DNA from 3 places in the Paracoccus sp. Arc7-R13 genome. Region 3 is predicted to be linked to each of the others. Evidence: riboswitches for the same ligand, from Rfam matches in the RefSeq annotation. Region 3 holds a riboswitch; each other region holds the start of a gene.
What was found. A riboswitch is a leader RNA that binds a small molecule or an ion and turns the genes downstream of it on or off. The one in region 3 is predicted to bind thiamine pyrophosphate.
Positions count from the first base shown of each region.

Region 1: linked by a shared signal. The riboswitch ahead of thiC (phosphomethylpyrimidine synthase ThiC) and the one ahead of EOJ32_RS01575 (thiamine ABC transporter substrate binding subunit) in region 3 are both predicted to bind thiamine pyrophosphate.
Region 2: linked by a shared signal. The riboswitch ahead of thiD (bifunctional hydroxymethylpyrimidine kinase/phosphomethylpyrimidine kinase) and the one ahead of EOJ32_RS01575 (thiamine ABC transporter substrate binding subunit) in region 3 are both predicted to bind thiamine pyrophosphate.

Region 1 covers NZ_CP034810.1:1,633,399-1,636,588, forward strand. Annotated here, with positions in the region: gene EOJ32_RS08100 (1-deoxy-D-xylulose-5-phosphate synthase N-terminal domain-containing protein) at 1-354, shown strand, start outside; TPP riboswitch at 1,087-1,206, shown strand; partial or broken gene thiC (phosphomethylpyrimidine synthase ThiC) at 1,287-3,037, shown strand; gene EOJ32_RS08115 (hypothetical protein) at 3,139-3,190, shown strand, end outside.
Region 2 covers NZ_CP034810.1:2,384,809-2,387,998, forward strand. Annotated here, with positions in the region: gene EOJ32_RS11880 (DEAD/DEAH box helicase) at 1-241, opposite strand, end outside; gene EOJ32_RS11885 (acyl-CoA thioesterase) at 389-865, opposite strand; TPP riboswitch at 960-1,060, shown strand; gene thiD (bifunctional hydroxymethylpyrimidine kinase/phosphomethylpyrimidine kinase) at 1,119-1,934, shown strand; gene EOJ32_RS11895 (FAD-dependent oxidoreductase) at 1,927-2,886, shown strand; gene thiS (sulfur carrier protein ThiS) at 2,876-3,073, shown strand; gene EOJ32_RS11905 (thiazole synthase) at 3,077-3,190, shown strand, end outside.
Region 3 covers NZ_CP034810.1:319,000-322,189, reverse strand. Annotated here, with positions in the region: gene EOJ32_RS01580 (thiamine/thiamine pyrophosphate ABC transporter permease ThiP) at 1-625, opposite strand, end outside; gene EOJ32_RS01575 (thiamine ABC transporter substrate binding subunit) at 604-1,575, opposite strand; TPP riboswitch at 1,606-1,705, opposite strand; gene mutS (DNA mismatch repair protein MutS) at 1,764-3,190, shown strand, end outside.

The DNA of each region.
Region 1 (3,190 bases), 1.3 Mb from region 3:
GCGGTTACTTCGGCCGACCGCTTGAACGCCGGGTGGATCGCGGCACAGCGCGAACGCGCACGCGGGAACAGCCAAGCCATCAGCCATGTCGAGAGATTGTTGGGCGATCTGCCGCGCCAATGCCGCTTAATCACAGTCATTGACGGGCATCCCGCTACGCTGGCCTGGCTGGGTTCGGTCGCAGGCCATGCTACCATTCCACACGGTGTCGAGCATTTCGGACAGACCGGCACCATCGGCGATCTTTATCGGCATTTTGAGATAGACCGCGACGCTCTCGTCGCCTCGGCCAACGGACTGACGTCTGGGCCGCGCATCCACGGCGCCCGTACTCATGATGGGTGCGGACGCTGAGGATCAAGAGCTTAGCGACGGGGGTCGCGTCGGTCTGGAAATCGTGCATTCCCTTGAACCACTTCAAGTCGGCAAACGTGACTTTGACAGACATCGGTATGGCCCTCCCTACGCAAAACGACATGACCTTCCGTCTTGTCGCAGCGGGTTCTATCCTGAAAAGAACGAACAGGTACGGCTGGCCATTTTCTGAATCGCGTCGGCTAATAAGAACCGACCGGGATCGCCAACGAACGATTGAGTTTATACAGATTGGTTGCTCCGGTTTTATCAAGAGCGATTTCGACCTTTGTCCAGAACGTCGAGGCCTGGTCGGCTGCAATACATTCCTTGGTTCTGCCGCCAGCAAAGGTAAGGGACACCTCCGCCTCGGCGGCTGTCAGCATGAAGAAGTGGCACAAACGCTGTGTGACCGGCAGGCAAGGTTTCCCCGTCGTGTCGATCCGTCGAGGTGCTGAGTGTCGTCGTGCGGATCTGTTCCGCATTGCAACGCGCGGCGCCAGTTCTGCGGCTCGCCACTTTGAAATCTTTCGTAGGAGCGCCTGATAGGGGATAGGTCAGCGTACAATCAGGCTCTCCGAATATGAACGCCAGGACGCCGCCAAGCGGCAGCTATGCCGACCAAGCAGCCGGTTAACCCAAGTGGTAAATGAGGTTTGAATCTTGAACGATTTCGATCCTTGGAGCGTCGTTGAGGTCAATTGACAAGAGAGGCACCCTTTCGCATTCTTACGTCCTCACCAGGGGTGTCCCGACAAGGGGCTGAGATACGGCTGGGCCGCAAGGCAGCGCTGTGACCCTACGAACCTGATCCAGTTCATACTGGCGTAGGGACGGTGCGGATGCCTTTCCGGTCGCATGCGACCAGTGGGGCATTCTATTCCCTCCCGTCGGTGCTGGGTCTTCAATGCTGCGACGCGAGGAGCCTCGACATGACATCTAAAGAAACCCCGACGGTTACCACCGGACCACTGCCCGCCTCTGTCAAGGTGTTCAGGCCGGGCGTGCTGCACCCCGACATCCGTGTGCCCATGCGCGAGATCGCCTTGCATCCAAGCGCGGGCGAGCCGCCGGTGACGGTCTATGACTCCTCAGGTCCCTATACCGATCCGGCCGCCGAAATCGCGATCGAACGCGGCCTTCCGCGCCTGTGAAGCCCGAGGACAACGGTTTTGCCTCAGGCGACCGGCTAACACCCGAGTTTCCCATCCGCCACCGCCCCTTGCGGGCGCGGAACGGGAAAGCGGTCACCCAGCTTGCCTATGCGCGCGCGGGCATCGTCACGCCCGAGATGGAATTCATCGCGATCCGCGAGAATTTGGGCCGCACGGCGATCCGCGAAAGGATAGTACGCGACGGCGAAAGCCTCGGCGCCGCCATCCCTGATTTCGTCACCCCCGAATTCGTCCGCGACGAAGTGGCGCGCGGGCGGGCGGTCATTCCGTCCAACATCAACCATCCCGAAGCCGAACCGATGATCATCGGTCGCAATTTTCTGGTCAAGATCAACGCCAATATCGGCAACTCCGCTGTGACCTCCTCGATGGCCGAAGAGGTCGAGAAGATGGTCTGGGCGACCCGCTGGGGCGCGGATACGGTGATGGACCTGTCCACGGGCCGCAACATCCACAACATCCGCGAATGGATCATCCGCAATTCGCCTGTGCCCATCGGCACCGTGCCGCTCTACCAGGCGTTGGAAAAGGTCGGCGGCATCGCCGAAGACCTGACATGGGAGATCTTCCGCGACACGCTGATCGAGCAGGCCGAGCAGGGGGTGGACTACTTCACCATCCATGCGGGGGTGCGTCTGCACATGATCCCGCTTACGGTGGATCGCGTCACGGGGATTGTCAGCCGGGGAGGCTCAATCATGGCAAAATGGTGCCTGCATCACCACCGCGAGAGCTTCCTCTACGAGCGCTTCGAGGAGATCTGCGACATCATGCGCGCCTATGACGTCAGCTTCAGCCTTGGCGACGGGCTTCGCCCCGGCTCCATTGCGGACGCAAACGATACAGCGCAATTCGCCGAACTGGAGACCTTGGGCGAGCTTACCAGGATCGCTTGGGCCAAGGACTGCCAGGTCATCATCGAAGGCCCCGGCCATGTGCCGATGCACAAGATCAAGGAGAACATGGACAAGCAGCTTGCCGTCTGCGGCGAGGCGCCGTTCTACACCCTCGGGCCGCTGACGACCGACATCGCGCCGGGCTATGATCACATCACCTCGGGCATCGGCGCGGCGATGATCGGCTGGTTCGGCACAGCGATGCTCTGCTATGTCACGCCCAAAGAGCATCTGGGTCTGCCCGACCGGGATGACGTAAAGACAGGCGTCATCACCTATAAGATCGCTGCCCATGCCGCCGACCTGGCCAAGGGGCAATTGGCGGCAAAGCTTCGCGACGACGCCCTGTCTCGCGCTCGGTTCGAGTTTCGGTGGGAGGACCAGTTCAATCTGTCACTGGACCCTGAGACGGCGCGCGCCTTCCACGACGAAACCCTGCCGAAAGAGGCGCATAAGGTCGCACATTTCTGTTCGATGTGTGGGCCGAAATTCTGTTCGATGCGAATTTCCCACGACATCCGTGCCGAGGCGCAGAAAGAGGGCATGGCCGCCATGGCGCAGAAATACCGCGAGGGCGGCGACCTATACATGCGAGTGGTTGAGGAAACCTGAGCCGACATGACCCTCATGCGGTTTCGCATGTGTGCGGGACCGCATGGCTCATTTGATAATGCATTCATCATAGGCCCAAACTCGCTAACGGCGACTTGGAGATGAACGCCCGTGTCAGCCGTCATCTGGGCGCCGCGCGTCAGAACCTTCTCG
Region 2 (3,190 bases), 1.2 Mb from region 3:
TGGGCGCGATGGCCAGGGCCAGCGGCAGCTCGCCCGCGATGATGCGGTCGCCGTCCAGAAGGTCCGCGCCCATCGCCAGGCCAAAGGCCACGGTCTTGCCCGACCCGGTCTGGGCCGAGACCAGCACGTCGCGGCCCGCGGCCTCGGGCGCCAGCACCGCCGACTGCACGGCAGTCAACGTCTCATAGCCCTTGTCGGCCAACGCCGCCTGAAGCGGCGCGGGGAAATTCAGTTCAGTCATGTGATTCGCCAAAATGCGGGGGCCGTGAGCGACCCGATGAGCGGCACCTATCGTCGCTGCGACCGGCCCACCCTGCACCCGCCGCCCCGGACTAGCAGGGCCAAAGGCGGTTCCCTACGCGGTTTGGATCGCAAAGTCCACGCCCAATCAGGGGGTGTTCGACGCGGCCTCCTGGCGGGCCGCGATCTCTCGCCGCATGGCCCGCCTGACCTCGGCCGACCGCCAGCGCTGGCGGTCGATGTCGTCCTCAAGCTCGGGCTTGGGGACCGGCACAGGATGGCCGCGTTCGTCGACCGCGACCATGGTGAAATAGCAGGAATTGGTATGCCTGCGGGTGCCACGGCGGATGTTCTCGGCCTCGACCCGGATGCCGACCTCCATCGATGTGCGGCCGGTATGGTTCACCCGCGCGCGAAAGGTCACCAGCTCTCCCACGTGGATGGCCTCCTTGAAGGTCACCTGGTCGACGGACAGGGTCACCGCATATTCTCCAGACCAGCGCGACGCGCAGGCATAGGCTACCCGATCTAGGCAGGCCAAAAGCGCGCCGCCATGAACCTTGCCGCTGAAATTCGCCATGTCCGGCGACATCAGCACCGTCATCTCCAGCCCGCGCCTGTCCATCTGTCCCCCATCCGCTGCCCCGCCATCCTGCGACAATCGCGCGGGCGCGAAAAGCCCCCCTTGCGCCCCGCGCCCGCCGCGCCTAGCCTTGGGGGGCAAACCGTTGGGGTGTCCCGTCAGGGGCTGAGAGGCGACAGCCAACCCATCGAACCTGATCCGGGTCATACCGGCGGAGGGAACGGTGTAGATATCCGCGCGGCCATCGGCCCGCTCTGTGTCCCCACCCCTTTGCCCGGTCACGACCCGCCACAATATGGGGGACGACGTGACAGCACCCATTGCCCTGACCATCGCCGGGTCCGATTCGGGCGGCGGCGCCGGCATTCAGGCGGATCTGAAGACCTTTTCGGCCCTTGGCTGCTATGGCGCCAGCGTGGTGACCGCGCTGACGGCGCAGAACACCCGCACCGTGGCTTTGGTCGAACCCGCTAGCCACGCGATGATCGCAGGGCAGATGCGTGCCGTTCTGGACGATCTGGACGTCCGGGCGGTCAAGCTGGGCATGCTGGGCGGGGCTCAGGCCATCGCCACGGTGGCTGGGGGTCTGGACGGCTGCGGCCTGCCCATCGTGCTGGACCCGGTGATGGTGGCGAAATCGGGCGACCGCTTGCTGCCGCCCGATGCCACCGACGCGCTGCGTGCCCTGCTGGCATGCGCGACGCTGCTGACCCCGAACCTGCCCGAGGCCGCCTGCCTGTTGGGTTGTGCCCCGGCCACCACCCCGGCCCAGATGGCCGAACAGGGTGCTGCGCTGCGCGCCATGGGCGCGGGGGCCGTGCTGATGAAGGGTGGGCATGGCGACGGCGCGATCTGCACCGACCTTCTGGTGACCGCGCAGGGGGCGACGCCCTTCAGCGCCCGACGCCTGTCCACCCGCAACACGCATGGCACCGGCTGCACGCTGTCGGCGGCCATCGCCGCAGGCCTGGCACACGGCCTGCCGCTGGAGCAGGCGGTGGGGGTCGCACACCGCTATCTGCAACGCGCGATCGCGGCGGCGGACGATCTGTGCGTGGGGTCGGGGCACGGGCCGGTGCATCATTTCCATGCGGTCTGGTCGCATGGCTGATGTCACCATCATCGGCGCGGGCGTGGCCGGGCTGTTCGCGGCCCATGTGCTGGTGCGGCGCGGCCTGATCCCGCGCATCCTGGACCGCAACGGCGCGCCTGGCCCACACGGCTGCTCATGGTGGGCCGGCGGCATGCTGGCCCCGCAGTGCGAGGGCGTGACCGCCGACCCCGTGATCACCCGCCTTGGCGCAGAGGCCGCCGATGCCTGGTCCGCCATCACGCCCGTCACGCGGCGCGGCACGCTGGTCCTGGCGCTGGACCGCGACCGGGCGGAACTGGCCCGCTTTGCGCGCCGTGCCACGGCGCATCACCCCTGCGACAGCGCCGATCTGGAACCAGACCTGCAGCCCCGGCCCGGCCTGATCTTTCCAACCGAGGCGCATCTGGACCCCCGACGTGCCTTGGCCGACCTGGTCGCGTGGCTGGCCGCGCGCGGCATCGGCATCGAATGCGCGACCGCCGAGCCCGGCGACGTCGCAGGCCCGGTGATCGATGCCCGCGGACTGTCGGCCGCCCTGCCCGACCTCCGCGGCGTGCGCGGCGAGATGGTCGTTCTGCACGCGCCCGACATCGCCCTGACGCGGCCGGTCCGCCTGCTGCATCCGCGTCATCCGCTGTACATCGTGCCGCGCGCGGGCGGCCTGTTCATGCTGGGCGCGACCCAGATCGAAAGCGCATCCCGTGCGCGCCCTACCGCCCGGTCGGTGCTGGAACTGCTGTCGGCGGCCTATGCGCTGGACCCCCGCTTTGCAGAGAGCGCCATCGTCGAGATGGGCGCCGATCTGCGCCCGGCATTTCCGGACAACATCCCGCGCGTGACCGTCCGAGGGCGGGTGCTGCACCTGAACGGGCTGTTCCGTCACGGATACCTGATGGCCCCCGCGCTGGCGCGCCAGGCGGCCGATTACATGATCACCGAAACCAAGGGAGAACTGGTCCATGAGGATTGAGGTCAACGGAACCCCCCGCGACATCGCCGCCACCACCGTGGCCGACGCGCTGTCCGAACTGGGCTGGGGCGAGGCCCGCGTGGCCACGGCGCTGAACGGTGATTTCCTGCCCGCTGCGTCCCGCCCGACGCAGGCGCTGCGCGACGGTGACCGGCTGGAGGTCCTGGCACCCATGCAGGGAGGATAGGCGATGCGTGATTTCTATGGCGTCACCCTGCCCAACGCGCTGATGCTGGGCACCGCCCAATACCCGTCCCCGTCGGTCCTGCAGGAGGCGTTCCGCGCCAGCGGTGCGGGCGTGGCG
Region 3 (3,190 bases):
CCCCGCCCAGGGCCAGCGCCACCGTGAACGAGGTCAGGCAGACCAGGAACACCGCCAGCCAGACACCGGGCAGCACGCCGCGCAGCATCGGACGCTCCAGATGGCGGGCGATGTCGCGGGGCGCGAAATCCAAGGACGCGGCCAGCCGGAAGCGTTCGGCGGGAATCGCCTGCCAGCCCTGCAGGATCAGCCGCACCGACAGTGGCAGGTTGAAGAACACATGCGCCAGGATCACCCCCTGCCAGCCATAGATGCCGATGGCGGGCAGGCCCAAGGCTTCCAGCGCGCCGTTCAGCGCGCCGTTGCGCCCGAAGATCGCGATCAGGCCCAGGACCGCCACGATCACCGGCAGGATGAAGGGCGCCCCCAGCAGCGTGACCAGCAGCCCGCGCCCCCGGAACCGCCGCCGCGCCAGCGCGCGCGCCACCGGCACGGCCAGCGCCGCCGACAGGGTCGCGGACAGCGCGGCCTGCCACAGGGTGAACCAGACCGCGCGCAGGTCCCATTCGGTCAGGCCCGACAGCCCGCCCGCGACCCAGACCACCGCCGCCAGCGTGCCCAGGATCAGCGCGGCCAGCGCGCCCGCGATGGCGTGGCCGATGCTCAGCGGAAGGCCCGCTGCCATTCGTCCAGGGCGGGGGCGCGCAGGGCATCGGCCTCGTCCTCGGACAGGAACAGGGTCTTTTCCGGGCGGGGCAGGTCGCGCATCACCTGCGGCCAGTCGGCCTGGGGCAGTTTCGCGGGCAGGGACCAGTTGGCCAGCGGGATCGTCGCCTGGAAATCGGGGGTCAGCACCCAGTCCATGAAGGCTTGCGCCAGTTCGGGCTGATCGGTGCCCGCGACCTGCGCCACCAGTTCGGCCATGAAGTAATGCCCCTCGGGGAAGATCGCGGCGCGCTTGGTGTCGTCCTCCTCGGCGGCGATGTGATAGGCGGGCGAGGTGGTGTAGGACAGGACCATGTCCGCCTCGCCATCCGTGAACAGGCCGTAGGATTCGGACCAGCCGCGGGTGACGGTCAGCACCTTGGGCGCCAGCTTCGCCCAGGCCTCGCCCGCCTGATCGCCATAGACCGACTTGACCCAGAGCAGCATCGCCAGACCCGACACAGAACTGCGCGGATCCTGGATGACGATGCTGATGTCCTCGGCCTCCAGCAGTTCGGCAAAGCTGGCGGGCGGGTTCTCCAGCCGGGTGCTGTCATAGACGAAGGCCGTCTCGCCCCAGTTGTAGGGCAGGAAGATGTCGTCCTCCCATGCGATGGGCAGCGACAGGTCGGACGTGTCCTGCCCATGCGGCGCGAACAGACCCGATGCGCGGGCACGCGCGGTCATGTCGGTGTTCAGGCCGAAGACGATGTCGGCTTGGGTGCCCGCCCCCTCCATCAGGATGCGGGGCAGCACGTCGCCGGTCACGAATTGCAGGTCGCAATCGCAGATCGCCTCGAACCCCTCCTCGATGGCGGGGCCGGGGCCCCATTCGCTGGTGACGCTGTCGCCGGCATAGACGGTCAGGACGCGATCCTGGGCTAGGGCGGGGGTGGCCAGCAGCAAAGCGGGGATCAGGACGGATTTCATCGGCAGCCTCTCTTGTCGGGTGATCGAAAAGAAGGGGGTGCGCACCTTCCCTCCGCCGGTGTGAGCCGGATCAGGTTCAACGGGTCCGCTGTCGCGTCTCAGCCCGCATGGGGCACCCCGAGGTGATCCCGAATGTAGAGGTTTCGCGCGCCCGCGCAAGCGGATAGAAACCGCCCATGACCAAGGACATGTCTGATCAGCCCACGCCGATGATGGCGCAGTATCTTGCGATCCGGGAGGCCAATCCCGGCGCGCTGCTGTTCTATCGCATGGGCGATTTCTACGAGATGTTCTTCGACGACGCGGTCGCCGCTGCCGCCGCGCTGGACATCGCGCTGACCAAACGCGGCACCCATGCGGGTGAGCCCATCCCGATGTGTGGCGTGCCCGTCCATGCGGCCGAGGGCTATCTGCTGACGCTGATCCGCAAGGGTTTCCGCGTGGCCATCGCCGAACAGATGGAGGACCCGGCGGAGGCCAAGAAGCGCGGGTCGAAATCGGTCGTGGCGCGCGACGTGGTGCGGCTGGTGACGCCGGGCACCCTGACCGAGGAATCGCTGCTGGAGGCGCGGCGCCACAATTACCTGGCGGCATTCGTGGTGGTCCGCGAGGAGGGCGCGCTGGCTTGGGTCGATATCTCGACCGGCGCGTTTTCGGTGATGGATTGCCCCCTGCCGCGTCTGGCCCCCGAACTGGCGCGGCTGGCCCCGCGCGAGGTCCTGGCCTGCGACACCGGGCTGGAGGAGCTGATCGGCGATGCGGGCGCGGTGATGACCGACCTGCACGCCAGCGCGTTCGACAGCAATGCGGGCACGCGGCGGCTGTGTGCGCTGTACGGCGTCGAGACGCTGGACGGGTTCGGCAGCTTCACGCGCGCCGAACTGGCCGCGATGGGCGCCATCGTCGATTATCTGGACATGACGCAGAAGGGCCGCTTGCCGCTGATGCGCCCGCCGATGCGCGAACGCGCAGGCGGTGCGATGCAGATCGACGCCGCGACCCGGCGCAATCTGGAGCTGACCCAGGCCCTGTCTGGCGGGCGCGACGGATCGCTGCTGGCGGCCATCGACCGCACCGTGACCGCGCCGGGCGCGCGCCTGCTGGAACGCCGGATCAGCGCACCGTCGCGCGATCTGGCGCTGATCGCGGCGCGCCATGACGCGGTGGCGGCGCTGGCGGGGGATGCGCGGTTGCTTTCGGATCTGCGCGGCGCGCTGGCGCGGGTGCCGGACATCGACCGGGCGCTGTCGCGGCTGGCCCTGGACCGGGGGGGGCCGCGCGATCTGGCCGCGATCCGGGCGGGGCTGACGCAGGGCGCGGCCATCGCGGCGCGCCTGCCCGGTGATGCGCCGCCCGTGCTGCGCGATGCGGCGGGCGATCTGGTCGGGCATGAGACGCTGGTTGACCTGCTGGACGATGCGCTGGTGGCCGAGCCGCCGCTGCTGGCGCGGGACGGCGGCTTCGTGGCCGAGGGGCATGACGCCGATCTGGACCAGACCCGGCGGCTGCGCGACGAGGGGCGCGGCGTCATCGCCGGGATGCAGGCCGATTACGCGGCACTGGCCGGGGTCGGCAGCCTGAAGATCAAGCACAACAACGTCCTGGGCTATTTCAT